Regions from separate parts of the Streptomyces sp. UG1 genome, predicted to be linked through region 1. Evidence: predicted binding sites of a transcription regulator. Region 1 holds the regulator's gene; the other holds the start of a gene.

What was found. Region 1 encodes HspR, which represses chaperone genes until heat shock. Its sites were predicted from a motif close to TTGAGNNNNNNNNNCTCAA; they were not measured.
Region 2: a site for HspR is predicted at 4,576-4,594, ahead of dnaK (molecular chaperone DnaK). Genes of this name have one in related genera too.

Annotation. Positions count from the first base shown of each region.
Region 1 is NZ_JBNGGG010000023.1:22,073-29,901, forward strand. Features, by position in the region: gene ACP4J3_RS24955 ((Fe-S)-binding protein) at 1-454, opposite strand, end outside; gene ACP4J3_RS24960 (MraY family glycosyltransferase) at 642-1,706, shown strand; gene dnaK (molecular chaperone DnaK) at 1,801-3,648, shown strand; gene grpE (nucleotide exchange factor GrpE) at 3,648-4,325, shown strand; gene dnaJ (molecular chaperone DnaJ) at 4,362-5,543, shown strand; gene ACP4J3_RS24980 (heat shock protein transcriptional repressor HspR) at 5,549-5,995, shown strand; gene ACP4J3_RS24985 (fibronectin type III domain-containing protein) at 6,065-7,829, opposite strand, start outside.
Region 2 is NZ_JBNGGG010000018.1:77,732-85,560, forward strand. Features, by position in the region: gene ACP4J3_RS21110 (nitrate reductase subunit beta) at 1-1,427, shown strand, start outside; gene narJ (nitrate reductase molybdenum cofactor assembly chaperone) at 1,427-1,921, shown strand; gene narI (respiratory nitrate reductase subunit gamma) at 1,918-2,640, shown strand; gene dnaK (molecular chaperone DnaK) at 2,637-4,529, opposite strand; gene ACP4J3_RS21130 (OsmC family protein) at 4,663-5,091, opposite strand; partial or broken gene ACP4J3_RS21135 (DUF2201 family putative metallopeptidase) at 5,148-6,962, opposite strand; partial or broken gene ACP4J3_RS21140 (ATP-binding protein) at 6,959-7,829, opposite strand, start outside.

The DNA.
Region 1 (7,829 bases):
CGGTGTTGGAGCCCGCGAACCGGGACTTGCGGCCCGCCCTGCCCGGCCGGGACAACTGCCGGATGACGATCAGCGTCAGGATGCCGACCACCGTCATCGTGCCGATGAACTCGACGAAGACGTTGTACGGCGCCCAGTCGCCGATGACCGGCAGGATCCAGTCGGCCTGGAAGAGCTGGCCGATGGCGTTCACGATCGTCAGGAGCAGCGTGTAGAAGCCGATCGCCACGAACCAGTGCGCGACGCCGACGATGCCCCAGCGGTTCATCCTGGTGTGGCCCAGGAACTCCTTGACCAAGGTGATGGTGCGCAGGACGGGGTCATTGGTCCGGGCCCCGGCGGCAAGGGGCTGGCCGAGCATCACGAATCGGAAGATCTGCACGATGGCACGGCCGAACAGGGCGACGCCGACTGCCATGAGGACCATCGAGACGATGATCGCGGCGAGTTGCATTTCGGGGCTCCTCGGGCCTGCGAGGGGGCGACATTACTAAGCGGTAACTTATGCAGTCCTCTGAGACTACCCGCATCCCCCATCGCACTGTAGCCAGGCGCGAGGTGATCTGGGTCGCTGAGGCTTGCCTTAAGAACAGATCGTGTTATTCATCCCGAAATGGTATATACGCCACTAATCTAGGCCCGTGCTTTACGGGATCGCCGCCGCCACCACCGCCCTCCTGCTGACCGCCCTCCTCGCGGCACTGCTCCGCCTGCCCGCCCTGCGCTTCGGCGTCCTCGACCGGCGGTGCCGGCGTCCGCTGCCGCTGCTCGGCGGCGTCGCCGTCGCGCTCGTGACCTGCCTGGTCGCCGCCGCCGGGCAGTGGACCAGGTTCGCCCCGCTCGGCCCGGAGATCATGCGGCTGCTGGTCGCCGCGGGCGCCGTCGCCGTGCTCGGGCTGGTCGCCGACGTACGGCGGGTGAAGGCGAGGTTCCTGGTCGGCGGTACGGCCGTGGCGGCGGCCTGCGTGGTGCCGTACGGCGACACCGGGATCCTGCTGGGGCTGGTGGCCGTCGGCTGGATCGTGCTGGTGGCCGTCGGCTTCAAGGCGCTGGATCACGCCGACGGGCTGGTCGGGACCGTCGGGGTGCTCACCGCCTTCGGGGTCGGCGTCTGCGCCGCCGCCGAGGTGATGGACGAACTCGCCGTGCTGCTCAGCGTGCTGGCCGCCGCGCTGACCGGGTTCCTCATGCACAACTGGCATCCCGCGCGGATCGGCCTCGGGGCCTGTGGGTCGCTCTTCGTCGGGTTCGTGCTGGCGTCGTCGGCCGTGATGGTCCGGGCCGGGCGCGATCCGGTGTCGAGCGCGGGCGTGCTCTACTCGCTCACCGCCCTGGCCACCGCCGACCTCCTGCTCGTGGCGCTGTCCCGGCGGCTGGCCGGACGGCCGCTGCTGCGGCGCGGGCCCGACCATCTCGCCCACCGCCTGCGCCGCATCGGCCTCACCCCGCAGGGCGCGGCCGTCCTGCTGGGGGTCGCGGGCTTCGCCGGGATGCTCGTCGGCGTTCTCGTGCATATGGGATGGATGGCGCGGTCCGGGGCGTTGTGGGTGGGAGTGGGTGCCCTGATCGCCGTATTCGCGCTGCTGCACATCAAGCCCTACGGGCCTCGGCGTCAACCCTATTTTCCCGTAGGGGACCCTGTTCGGCCGCCGGTGCAGGCGACATCGTCGCAGGTCAGGGCGCCGTTGCGCGTAAGGAACGGATAAGAGTTGAGTGGGGTCGACTCAGCTCTGTTGACCCCGGGGGAGCCGTCGTGCACACTTGAGTCCGTTCCACTCAAGTCAGCTGGAGGAATCAACCATGGCACGTGCGGTCGGCATCGACCTGGGCACGACTAACTCCGTCGTCAGCGTTCTGGAGGGCGGCGAGCCCACCGTCATCACCAACGCCGAGGGCGCCAGGACCACGCCGTCCGTCGTCGCCTTCGCCAAGAACGGCGAGGTGCTCGTCGGCGAGGTCGCCAAGCGTCAGGCGGTCACCAACGTGGACCGGACCATCCGGTCCGTGAAGCGCCACATGGGCACCGACTGGAAGATGGAGCTCGACGGGAAGCCCTTCAACCCGCAGCAGATCTCCGCCTTCATCCTCCAGAAGCTGAAGCGGGACGCCGAGTCCTACCTGGGCGAGAAGGTCACGGACGCGGTCATCACCGTCCCGGCCTACTTCAACGACTCCGAGCGCCAGGCGACGAAGGAGGCCGGCGAGATCGCCGGTCTGAACGTGCTGCGCATCGTCAACGAGCCCACCGCGGCCGCCCTCGCCTACGGCCTCGACAAGGACGACCAGACGATCCTCGTCTTCGACCTCGGTGGCGGCACCTTCGACGTGTCCCTGCTGGAGATCGGCGACGGCGTCGTCGAGGTGAAGGCCACCAACGGCGACAACCACCTCGGTGGTGACGACTGGGACCAGCGCGTCGTCGACTACCTGGTCAAGCAGTTCGCCTCCGGCCACGGCGTGGACCTCGGCAAGGACAAGATGGCCCTCCAGCGCCTGCGTGAGGCCGCCGAGAAGGCCAAGATCGAGCTGTCCAGCTCCACCGAGACCTCGATCAACCTGCCCTACATCACCGCCTCCGCCGAGGGCCCGCTGCACCTGGACGAGAAGCTCACCCGGGCCCAGTTCCAGCAGCTCACGGCCGACCTGCTCGAGCGCTGCAAGACCCCGTTCTTCAACGTCATGAAGGACGCCGGCGTCTCCATCGACGAGATCGACCACGTCGTCCTCGTCGGCGGCTCCACCCGTATGCCCGCCGTCGCCGAGCTCGTCAAGGAGCTGACCGGCGGCAAGGAGGCCAACAAGGGCGTGAACCCGGACGAGGTCGTCGCCATCGGCGCCTCGCTCCAGGCCGGTGTCCTCAAGGGTGAGGTCAAGGACGTCCTGCTCCTCGACGTGACCCCGCTGTCCCTCGGCATCGAGACCAAGGGCGGCATCATGACCAAGCTCATCGAGCGCAACACGACCATCCCGACCAAGCGGTCGGAGATCTTCACGACGGCGGAGGACAACCAGCCGTCCGTGCAGATCCAGGTCTACCAGGGCGAGCGCGAGATCGCGGCGTACAACAAGAAGCTCGGGATGTTCGAGCTGACCGGTCTGCCGCCGGCCCCGCGTGGCGTCCCGCAGATCGAGGTGTCCTTCGACATCGACGCCAACGGCATCATGCACGTGACCGCCAAGGACCTGGGCACGGGCAAGGAGCAGAAGATGACCGTCACCGGCGGCTCCTCGCTGCCGAAGGACGAGGTCGACCGGATGCGCCAGGAGGCCGAGCAGTACGCCGAGGAGGACCACCGCCGCCGCGAGGCCGCCGAGTCCCGCAACCAGGGCGAGCAGCTCGTCTACCAGACGGAGAAGTTCCTCAAGGACAACGAGGACAAGGTCCCCGGCGAGGTCAAGACCGAGGTCGAGGCGGCCGTCGAGGAGCTGAAGACCGCGCTCAAGGGCGAGGACACCGCCGAGATCCGCTCCGCCACCGAGAAGGTCGCCGCGGTCTCCCAGAAGGTCGGCCAGGCCATGTACGCCGACGCCCAGGGCGCGCAGGCCGCGGGCGGTCCCGAGGGCGCCACGGCGGGCGGCAAGGCCGCTGACGACGACGTCGTCGACGCCGAGATCGTGGACGACGAGCGCAAGGACGGTGTCGCGTAATGACGGAGGAGACCCCGGGTTTCGAGGAGAAGCCCGACGTCCCCTCCGGCGCGACCCCCGACGACGCCGAGCCGAAGGCCGCGCCCTCCTCGAACGCGGAGGGGGCGGCCCCGGCCGGGGACGTATCAGCAGCAGACGCCGGTCTGGTGGCCCAGCTCGACCAGGTGCGTACGGCGCTCGGTGAGCGCACGGCGGACCTCCAGCGGCTCCAGGCCGAGTACCAGAACTACCGCCGCCGTGTGGAGCGCGACCGGATCACGGTCAAGGAGATCGCCATCGCGAACCTCCTGACCGAGCTCCTGCCCGTGCTCGACGACATCGGCCGCGCGAGGGAACACGGCGAACTCGTGGGCGGGTTCAAGTCGGTGGCGGAGTCCTTGGAGACCGTCGCCGCCAAGATGGGCCTGCAGCAGTTCGGCAAGGAGGGCGAGCCCTTCGACCCGACGATCCACGAGGCGCTCATGCACTCCTACGCGCCGGACGTCACCGAGACGACCTGCGTCGCGATCCTCCAGCCGGGGTATCGCATCGGCGAGCGCACCATCCGCCCCGCGCGGGTGGCGGTCGCCGAGCCCCAGCCGGGCGCGCAGACCGTCAAGGGCGAGGGATCCGACGAGAGCGCCGCGAGCGCCGCGACGGCCGACGACAAGGAGAGCGGTGGCCCGGACGAGGGCTGACGTTGAACTGACGAGGAGAGAGGAGGGACGTCGAGGATGAGCACCAAGGACTTCATCGAGAAGGACTTCTACAAGGTCCTCGGCGTCCCCAAGGACGCCACCGAGGCCGAGATCAAGAAGGCGTACCGCAAGCTCGCCCGCGAGTACCACCCGGACGCCAACAAGGGCAACGTCAAGGCGGAGGAGCGCTTCAAGGAGATCTCCGAGGCGAACGACATCCTCGGCGACCCCAAGAAGCGCAAGGAGTACGACGAGGCACGCGCCCTCTTCGGCAACGGCGGCTTCCGCCCGGGGCCGGGCGCGGGCGGCGGCTCCTTCAACTTCGACCTGGGCGACCTCTTCGGAGGCGGCGCCCAGGGCGGCCAGTCCGGCGCCGGCGGCTTCGGCGGCGGACTCGGTGACGTCTTCGGGGGCCTGTTCAACCGGGGCGGCACGGGCACCACCCGTACCCAGCCACGCCGGGGCCAGGACATCGACACCGAGGTCACCCTCAGCTTCACCGAGGCGATCGAGGGCGCGACGGTCCCGCTGCGGATGTCCTCGCAGTCGCCGTGCAAGGCCTGCGCGGGCACCGGCGACAAGAACGGCACGCCGAGGGTGTGCCCGACCTGTGTCGGCACCGGCCAGGTGGCGCGGGGCTCGGGCGGCGGGTTCTCCCTCACCGACCCGTGCCCGGACTGCAAGGGGCGCGGCCTGATCGCCGAGCACGCCTGCATGGAGTGCAAGGGCAGCGGCCGCGCGAAGTCGTCGAGGACCATGCAGGTCCGCATCCCCGCCGGGGTGTCGGACAGCCAGCGCATCCGGCTGCGCGGCAAGGGAGCGCCCGGCGAGCGCGGCGGCCCGGCCGGTGACCTGTACGTCACCGTGCACGTCGACGCGCACCCGGTGTTCGGCCGCAAGGACGACAACCTCACGGTGACCGTCCCCGTGACCTTCACGGAGGCGGCCCTCGGCGGCGAGGTCAGGGTCCCCACCCTGGGCGGACCGCCGGTCACCCTGAAGCTGCCGCCCGGCACCCCCAACGGCCGCACCATGCGGGCGCGGGGCAAGGGCGCGGTCCGCAAGGACGGCACCCGCGGAGACCTGCTGGTCACCGTCGAGGTGAGTGTCCCGAAGGACCTTTCGGGGAAGGCTCGTGACGCGCTTCAGGCGTATCGCGAGGCGACCGCGGGCGAGGACCCGCGGGCGGAGCTGTTCCAGGCCGCGAAGGGAGCTTGATCGAGATGGACGGCCGTCGACGCAACCCGTATGAACTGACCGAGGAGACCCCGGTCTACGTCATCTCGGTGGCGGCCCAGCTCTCCGGCCTGCACCCGCAGACCCTGCGCCAGTACGACCGCCTGGGCCTGGTGTCGCCGGACCGCACCCCGGGCCGCGGCCGCCGTTACTCGGCCCGCGACATCGAACTGCTCCGCCAGGTGCAGGCGTTGTCGCAGGACGAGGGCATCAACCTGGCCGGCATCAAGCGCATCATCGAACTCGAGAACCAGGTCGCCGCGCTGCAGTCCAGGGTGGCCGAACTCCAGGCCGCCGTCGAAGGCGCCGCGGCGGCGATGCAGCAGCGCGAGGCGGCGGTGCACGCGTCGTACCGCCGCGACCTGGTCCCGTACCAGGAGGTGCAGCAGACCAGCGCGCTGGTGGTCTGGCGGCCGAAGAAGCCCAAGGACTAGGCGGCACGCACGTGTGTGAAGGGGCCCGGAGGTTCGCCGAGAACCTCCGGGCCCCTTCGCATGCGGTGCTCAGCCCTCGTTCGGGGCGACGACGACGGGTGCGAGGCCCGTGTACATCTCCGAACCGTCCGCGGCGGCGACCGCCGAGACGACATAGTGGCTGGTCGTCCCGGCCGGGGTGGCCGGGTCGGTGTACCCGCGGGCGTCGGCGGCCAGGGGTACGTCGGTCAGGCGGACGTACTGCTGTGTCGCGCGGTCCCAGCGGTACACGTGGAATCCGCTGGTGTCACAGTCGGTGCCGCAGGTCCACGACAGCACCGCCCGGCCGGCCTCGTCCGCCTCGGCGGACAGGGTCCAGGCGGCGGTGTGCGGGGGCGTGTGGGCGGGGGTGAGGTCGAACTCGTCGACGCTCACGTTGGCGACGACGTCCGCCGGGTTGCCGGACAGCGTGTAGAGGGAGTTGTTCGACGTGTCCACCGCGTCCACGAGGTAGACCCAGTTCTCGTCGTCGGGCACGCCGACGTCGACATACCGGGTCGTGCCGGGCGGGAGCGAGGCCATCCACTCGTAGGTGGAGGTGTCACGGGCGTCGGTGGCGCGCAGCACGGTGTACGAGGCGAGGTCCTCGGCCGTGCTCTCGTCCCACTGCAGCACCGTGCCGTACTCCGTGCTCGTGTGGGTGAGGCCGGTGACCGTGGGCGGCGGGGTCGTGTCCCGGCGGCTCGCGTAGACCGTGCGCGAGGGCGCCGACTCCCGGCCCTGGCTGTCGACGCTGGTCACGTAGTACGCGTACGACGTGCGCCGCTCGGCGGAGTGGTCGGTGCAGCCGTACTGCGGGTAGTAGTCGGCCTCGTTGCCCACCCGGTACGACTCGCAGACGACGTGTACCGGGACGGCGTCCGGGTCGGAGCGGTCCCAGCGGTAGGCACGGAACTCGGCCGGCGCCGCCTTCGACGTCGTCCAGCGCAGCTCGATCCCGGTCTCCGCCTCGTTGGTGCCCGCGGTGTCCATGGCGGGCACCGCCAGCGGGCGGGTGAAGGCCAGGACCTGTGAGGCCGCGGTGTTGCCGGCGCCGTCCTTGGCGACGACCCGGTAGTACGAGGTGTCGCCGTAGGGCGCGGTCTCGTCGAGGCGGCTGGAGCCGTACGACAGGCCGAGCTTCACGAACTCCCCGTCGGAGGCCGCGGCGCGGTAGACGTCGTAGGTCACGCCGTACGCGTCGTCCTGCCAGTCGAGGGTGACCCCGCGCACCGGATCGTCGCTCGCGGACACGACCGGCGTCAGCGGCGCGGTGCGGTCCACGGTCGTGACGAGCTGGTCGGTGCTGCCCGCCGACTCGTTGCCGGCCCGGTCCACGGCCCGCACCTCGTAGTAGTACGCGGTGCCGGTCGGCGCGAGGTACTGCGTGAAGGAGGTGCCGGTCAGCAGGGTGCCGCCGCTGACCACGCGGTAGTCACCGGTTCCCTTCAGACGCCGGTAGACGCGGTACCCCGCGAGGTCCATCTCCCTGTTCCTCGCCCAGGTCACCCTCGCCTTGCTGGTGGCCTGGTCGTAGGTCACGGCGGCGCCGGTCGGGGCCAGCGGCCGGACCTTGTCGACGGTGGCCGAAGTCCTGGGCGCGTAGCGGAACTTGACCTTGGCACTGCCGGTCCAGTTGACGTAGTCGACGCGCAGGGAGTGCCTGCCGGAGGGGATGGTGACGTTGACCGTCTTGTAGACCGTCGTGGAGGTGTTCCGCCACAGGTCGATCTTGCGGACGCCGTCGAGGTAGACCCGGATGCCGTCGAGGCCGGAGGCGCTGAAGGTGAAGGGGCCGCCGGAGCCGAAGTCCCGG
Region 2 (7,829 bases), on a different contig from region 1:
ACGTCTGGTTCAACAACGTCGAGACCCGCCCCGGCCAGGGCTATCCACGCCGCTACGAGGACCAGGAGCGCTGGCGCGGCGGCTGGGAGCTGAACCGGCGCGGGGCGCTGAAGCTGAAGGCGGGCGGCCGCTTCCGCAAGCTCGCCGGGATCTTCTCCAACCCCGAACTGCCGGAGATCAAGGACTACTACGAGCCCTGGACCTACGACTACAAGAACCTCACCGACGCCCCGCTCGGCGGCGCCCCCGCCTACGGCGACCTCGATCCGATGGTGGAGCGGACGCGTACGCAGGCGTCGGAGAAGGTGCGGTTCGAGTTCGAGCAGAGCTTCATGTTCTATCTGCCGCGCATCTGCGAGCACTGCCTCAACCCGTCCTGTGTGGCGTCGTGCCCGTCGGGGGCGATGTACAAGCGGGAGGAGGACGGCATCGTCCTCGTCGACCAGGACCGCTGCCGGGGCTGGCGGATGTGCGTGACGGGATGCCCGTACAAGAAGGTGTACTTCAACCACCGCACCGGCAAGGCCGAGAAGTGCACGCTGTGCTATCCGCGCGTCGAGGTCGGTCTGCCGACGGTCTGCTCGGAGACCTGCGTGGGCCGGCTGCGCTATCTCGGGGTGGTGCTGTACGACGCCGACCGGGTGACGGCGGCCGCCTCCGTGCCCCGCGAACGGGACCTGTACGAGGCACAGTTGGACATCTTCCTCGACCCGGAGGACAGGGAGGTGCGGCGGGCCTGCGAGGAGGCGGGGATCCCGTACGACTGGCTGGAGGCGGCCCGCCGCTCGCCCGTGCACGCGCTGATCAGCAGGTACCGGGTGGCGCTTCCGCTGCATCCGGAGTACCGCACGATGCCGATGGTCTGGTACATCCCGCCGCTGTCCCCGGTGGTGGACGTGCTGGCGGAGACCGGGCACGACGGCGAGGACGCGGGGAACCTGTTCGGCGCGATCGACAGCCTGCGCATCCCGCTGGAGTACCTGGCCGAGATGTTCACGGCCGGGGCCATCGCACCGGTGCGCGCCTCGCTGGAGAAACTCGCCGCGATGCGCTCCCACATGCGGTCGGTCAACCTCGGCGAGGAGCCGGATCCCTCGGTGCCGGAGGCCGTGGGCATGCGGGCCGGGGAGCTCGAGGACATGTACAAGCTGCTGGCGGTCGCCAAGTACGAGGACCGGTACGTCATTCCGACGGCGGCCGTCGCCGACGCCCGGCGCCTGGAGGAGTCGGCGCTCCCCGAGGGGTGCAGCCTCGACTACGAGGGCGGGCCCGGGATGGGCGGGAGCGGCCCGTTCGGCCAGGACTCGGGCCGCAAACTGCTGCCGCTGGTGTCGGTGGAGAACTTCCACGTGCTGCGCAGACGGCAGACCGCGGACACCTCCGACCCGGCCGCCGTGACCCATACCCCCGACGCAGAGGAGGCCTGATGCCCTCCTTCGAGGTGCTCTACCAGGCAGCCGCGCTCTGCCTGACCTACCCCGACGACGACTTCCACGCCCGGCTGCCCCTGCTGCGCGAGGCCGCCCCGCAGTTGCGGGAGTTCACCGACCACGCCGCGGTCACCCCGCCCGAGGAACTGGCCGCGCACTACGTCGAGGTCTTCGACCTGAAGAACCGCCACAGCCTGTACCTGACGTGGTGGAGCGACGGCGACACCCGGCGGCGCGGCATGTCGCTGGTCCGCCTCAAGGAGCTGTACCGCGAGCACGGCCTGGAGTTCGCCGGCGAGGAGCTGCCCGACTTCCTGCCGGCGGTACTGGAGTTCACCTCCCGCACCGGCAACACCGACCTGCTGCTGGAGCACCAGGAGTGCCTGGAGCAGCTCCGCGCCCGGCTCACCGACTTCGGCACACCGTACGCGTCCGTCCTGGACGCCGTGTGCGCCACCCTGCCGACCGCACGGACCGGGAAGCGCCCATGACGACACTGCTCTGGGGCGTCCTGCCCTACGTCACCTTCGCCCTGCTGCTCGCGGGCCTGTTCTGGCGCCACCGCTACGACCGCTTCGGCTGGACCACCCGCTCCTCGCAGATCTACGAGTCGAGGCTGCTGAACATCGCCTCGCCCGCCTTCCACTACGGCATCCTGTTCGTGCTGGTCGGCCATCTGGTCGGCCTGTTCGTCCCGGAGTCCTGGACACACGCGCTGGGCGTGAGCGAGCACACCTACCACCTGTTCTCCCTCTACGGCGGTACGGCGGCCGGGGTGCTGACGGTCGCCGGGATCGCGCTGCTGATCTACCGCCGCCGCACGAACGCGCCGGTGTTCCGGGCGACGACGGCCAACGACAAGCTCATGTACGTCGTCCTGCTGGCCGCGATCGTGCTGGGCATGGTCGCCAAGCTCGCGCACGTCTCCGGAGACGGCTACGACTACCGCCAGTCGATCGCCCCTTGGGCCCGCGGCCTGTTCACCCTGCAGCCGGACCCGGTCCGGATGGCGGGCGTGCCGGTGCTGTACCAGATCCACACGGTGATCGGCATGGCGCTGATCGCGCTGGTGCCGTACACACGGCTGGTCCATATGTTCAGCGCTCCGGTGCAGTACCTGTTCCGGCCGTACCTCGTGTACCGCAGCCGCGACCCCGGGGACCTGGGGCCGCGGCCGGAGCGGCGGGGCTGGGAGAAGGCGGGATCCTAGGCCGCCCCGCCCCTCTGGTCCCGCTGGTCCCCCTGCTCCTTCTCCTCGTCGACGATCTCCGCGTCCACCACACCTTCGTCGTCCTGCGCCGCGCCCTGTTCGGTGCCCGCGCCGGCCCCGGCGTCCGTCGGTGCCTGCTGGGACTGGGCGTACATCGCCTGGCCCATCTTCTGGCTGACCGTGGCGAGTTTCTCGACGCCGGTGCGCAGGGCGCTCGTCTCGGCGTTCTGTTCCAGTTGCTGCTTCAGGTCGGTGATCGCCGACTCGACCTCGGTCCTGGTGTCCGCCGGGACCCGGTCCTCGTTGTCCCGGATGAACTTCTCGGTCTGGTAGACGAGCTGCTCGGCCTGGTTCCTGGTCTCCGCCGCCTCTCGGCGTGACCGGTCCTCCTCTGCGTACTGCTCGGCCTCCCGCATCATCCGGTCGATGTCGTCCTTCGGCAGGGCCGACCCGCCCGTCACCGTCATCTTCTGCTCCCGCCCCGTGGCCAGGTCCTTGGCGGAGACGTGCATGATCCCGTTGGCGTCGATGTCGAACGCGACCTCGATCTGCGGCACCCCGCGCGGCGCCGGCGGCAGACCCGTCAGGTCGAAGACGCCGAGCTTCTTGTTGTACGCGGCGATCTCGCGTTCGCCCTGGTAGACCTGGATGCCGACGGAGGGCTGGTTGTCGGCGGCGGTGGTGAAGATCTCCGAACGCCGGGTCGGGATCGTGGTGTTGCGTTCGATGAGCTTGGTCATGATGCCGCCCTTGGTCTCGATGCCGAGGGACAGCGGGGTGACGTCGAGCAGCAGGACGTCCTTGACGTCGCCGCGGATGACGCCGGCCTGGAGGGTCGCGCCGACGGCCACGACCTCGTCGGGGTTGACGCCCTTGTGCGGGTCCTTGCCGGTGAGTTCCTTCACGAGGTCGGTGACGGCGGGCATCCGGGTGGAGCCGCCGACGAGGATGACGTGGTCGACCGCGGAGAGCTTCACGTTCGCATCCTTGACCGCCCGGTGGAAGGGGGTCTTGCAGCGGTCGAGGAGGTCGGCGGTCAGTTCCTGGAACTGGGCACGGGTCAGCTTCTCGTCGAGGTGGAGGGGGCCCTCGGCGGAGGCGGTGATGTAGGGCAGGTTGATCGTGGTCTCGGAGGAGCTGGACAGCTCGATCTTGGCCTTCTCGGCACCCTCGCGCAGGCGCTGCAGCGCCATCTTGTCGTTGCCGAGGTCGATGCCGTTCTGCCCCTTGAACTTCTTCACCAGGTGCTCGACGATCCGCTGGTCCCAGTCGTCGCCGCCCAGGTGTGTGTCGCCGTTGGTGGCCTTGACCTCGATGACGCCCTCGCCGATCTCCAGCAGCGAGACGTCGAAGGTGCCGCCGCCGAGGTCGAAGACCAGGACGGTCTGCTCCTCGCCCCGGTCGAGTCCGTAGGCGAGGGAGGCGGCGGTGGGCTCATTGATGATCCTGAGCACCTTCAGGCCCGCGATCTCCCCGGCTTCCTTCGTGGCCTGCCGCTGGGCGTCGTCGAAGTAGGCGGGAACGGTGATCACCGCGTCGGTGACGTCCTCACCGAGGTAGGACTCGGCGTCCCGCTTCAGCTTCTGCAGCACCCGGGCGGACAGCTCCTGGGCCCGGTAGCGGCTGCCGTCGATGTCGCCCTGGTCCGGGAAGCGCCAGTTCGCTTCGCCCATGTGCCGCTTCATGGAGCGGGCGGTGCGCTCGACGTTCGTCACCGCCTGCCGTTTGGCCACCTCACCGACGAGTACCTCGCCGTTCTTGGCGAAGGCCACGACCGACGGTGTGGTCCTGGCCCCCTCCGCGTTGGCGACGACAGTGGGTTCGCCGCCCTCCAGGACGGCGACCACCGAGTTCGTGGTCCCGAGATCGATCCCGACCGCGCGTGCCATCGTTGTCCCCTTCCGCCAGGGCACCTCTTGAACTCCAGCACAAAACTTGAGTGGGTTCTTGTCAATGGGACGGGTGGCCCGGGGGACGGGACCCAAACGGGGGCTGAGCGGTCGCTCAGCCCCCGGTGGGGCGCTATGCCAGCTTCGCCGACAGCGTGATCGTCGTGCCGGTCAGGGCCTGGCTGACCGGGCAGTTCTTCTTGGCGTCCTCCGCGGCGGCGACGAACGTCTCGTTGTCGATGCCGGGCACCGTGCCCTCGACGGTGAGGTGGATGCCGGTGATGCCCTCACCGGGCTGGAAGCTCACGTCGGCCGAGGTGACCAGCTTGGTGGGCGGGGTGCCGGCGCCGTTCAGGGCGTGCGACAGGGCCATCGAGAAGCAGCTGGAGTGCGCGGCGGCGATCAGTTCCTCGGGGCTGGTCTTGCCGTTGGCCTCCTCGGAGCGCGAGGCCCACGTGACCGGCTGCGCGGCGATGGCACCGGAGGAGTCGAAGTTGACGACACCATTGCCCTCGAGCAGGTTGCCTTCCCAGACGGTGTGTGCGGAGCGCGTGGTTGCCACGGTGAGTCCTTCCAATTCTGGTGTTTCCTTGGGGCACCATCCGATCACACTCCGGCTCACTGCACCCGGAAGACCGGCCCACGAGGGGTGAACGGCAGTCGACGGCCCGGGGGAATCAGATACGCGTGCTCGCGCCGCACCCGCAGGACGTCGCACCAGCCGTCGGTGATGACCAGCACGGGCGCGCCCGGCGGGAAGTCGTCCGCCCGCTGCAGCAGGTCGATCCCGGGCTGCAGGACGGTACCGCCCCGGCCGCGCACCCGCACCCTCCCCCAGTGCCTTAAGGGCCTGGGAGGTGCCCCCATCGCGATGTCGGTCACCGGCACATACCCGGCGTCGTACGGCCCCGCGTCGCAGAACACCACCCGCGCGGCCGGTACGTCCCGTGCCTCGGCGTACGAGGCGATCGCGCCCAGCGCCTTGCCGAGCAGGCCGGCGCCCATGGAGCCGGAGGTGTCCAGGACCACGCCGAAGGTGCAGCGGGCGATCTCCTCGGGCGGGTAGTAGCGGCCGGCGCGCGGGATGTCGGGCGTCGACGCCTGGCGGCGCGCGGGACGGGCGTACGTCCTGACCGGTTCCGGACGCGGCACGAACTCGTCGAACCAGCGGGCCAGTCGGGCATCCCACGGCAGCGGTGGATGGCTGAGCGCGCGGATCTCCTGGACCAGGCCGCCGGGCAGGAAGCCCCGCTCCTGCCGCTGGTGCAGGTCGAGGCCCTGGCACAGGCCCCGCCGGTAGAACTCGTCGAGGTCGACGTACTCTCCGGGCGGGCCGAGCGGTGCGCCGAGCACATCGCCGACGCCCTTGCCGCGCAGGGTGGCCAGCCGGCGCATCCGGCGCGGGTCGCCGGCGATCCGGTCGTACACCTCCTCGGCGGACAGGCCGCTGAACTGCGCGTCGTACAGCAGCCCTTGGGGCATCTCCCCGATCTGCATCTCGCGCAGCCAGCCGTTGATGACGTAGTCGCAGGCGACGTTGAACAGATACGGGTCTCGGGCGCCGCAGCGGTCGCCGTGGCGCAGGGCGGCGTGCAGCATCTCGTGGGCGAGGATGAACCGCCACTCCTCGTCCTCGAACGTCCGCAGCGGGTTGATGTAGATCTCGCCGGCCTCGGCGTTGACGGCGGCGACGGCGATGCCGTGCGCGCGGGCGAGTCCGGCGTCGGCGACCAGCTTGATGCCGGCCCGCGATGCCGCCGAGCTGGGGGTCCCCCCTCTGGGGGAGGGTAGGAGGTGATGAACCACTCCAGCGCCCACTGCCAGGGCCGCTTCTTGACCGGTTCGCCGTCCATGGAGTCGCGGCGGCCGCCCGCCATGTCCATCGCGGTGGAGACGGTCCGGCTCCGGTCCCGCCGTGCCGCAGCGCTCGTACCCGGCCGGGATTCCGTCGCGCCGCCAGCGCGTGGCGAGCTGTTCCTCGTCGCCGTCGGGGTAGCTCAGGGGCAGGTGGTCGGGGGCCTGCCCGACCGGGAAGGTGAGCAGGAAGCGGTTGACGACGGCGCAGCGGGCGGCGAGTTCGGCCCGGTCGGGCTGTACGGGCGTGCCCGTCTTGGAGGGCACGTGTCCGAAACCGAGGTGCAGGACGGCGTGCGCGATCGCCCAGGCCCAGGTGGCGGGTTCGGCGGTGGGGGTCCCCCCGCGCGAGTCGGTTCGAGCGTGGGGGAGGTGCGGGTCGACGTGCAGAGCGCCGTCGGAGTCGACGCGGACGAGGCCGTCGCGGGGCGCCTGTTCGCACTTCTCCTGGCGGCAGACGGTGAACTCGACGGCGGCGAGCGCCGGGTTGGCGCGCACCAGCCGCATCCCCTCGGCGAAGGCCTCCGCGGCCAGGTCCCGCTTCTTCTTGGGCTTGCCCTTGTCGTGGGTACGGCTCATCGCCGCGCCTCGACCAGCCGGGGCATGTCCCGGGCGGCCTCCACCAGGAACCACGACGGCAGCACCGGGTTGCCGTCGGCGTCGGAGGCGATGACGCTCTGGGCGACCTCGACGGAGATCTCCGCGAGCTGCACCAGCAGCGACTTCGCGCGGTACGCGGTCTGCCGCCCGCTCGCCGACATGTGGTCCTTGCTCACGGGCAGTTCCTTGATCAGACGGCCGCGGAAGGACTCGGCGAGGTAGTAGAGCAGGTCGCGGTCCTCCATGCGGTGCGGCCAGCGGGCGTCGCCCTTGATGATGGCCTCGATGCCGAACCGGCTGCGCACGATCTTGACATAGCCGCAGAACGCGGTGGCGTGCGTCAGCGTGCCGTGCGCCAGCACCTTCAGCGTCTCCTCGTCGAGGCCCTGGCCGAAGGAGTGCAGCGCGTCGGAGAGCATGTGCCAGGAGCGGGGCGTGGAGAAGGGCTCCTCGGTCTTGGGCGGCTTGGACCACAGGTGGTCGGGGCGGTCGGTGAGGTGGTCCAGGATCCACGGGTGGATGCCGTTGTTCGCGGCCCAGGTCAGCCAGTCCTTGGCGGAGGCCTCCAGGTGGACGTGGGTGAGGCGGTTGACCAGGGCGGAGGCGATGGGCCGGGCGAGGGCGTTGTCGGTGGCCCGGTTTCCGGCGCCGATGACGATCGAGCCCTTGGGCAGTTCGTAGGTGCCGATACGGCGGTCCAGGATCAGCGAGTAGAACGCCTTCTGCACATCAGGGGTGGCCGCGTTCAGCTCGTCCAGGAACAGGCAGTACGGCTCGTCGCGGGCGATCGCCTCGGGCGGGCAGAACACCGAGCGCCCGTCGCGGATCTGCGGCACGCCGATCAGG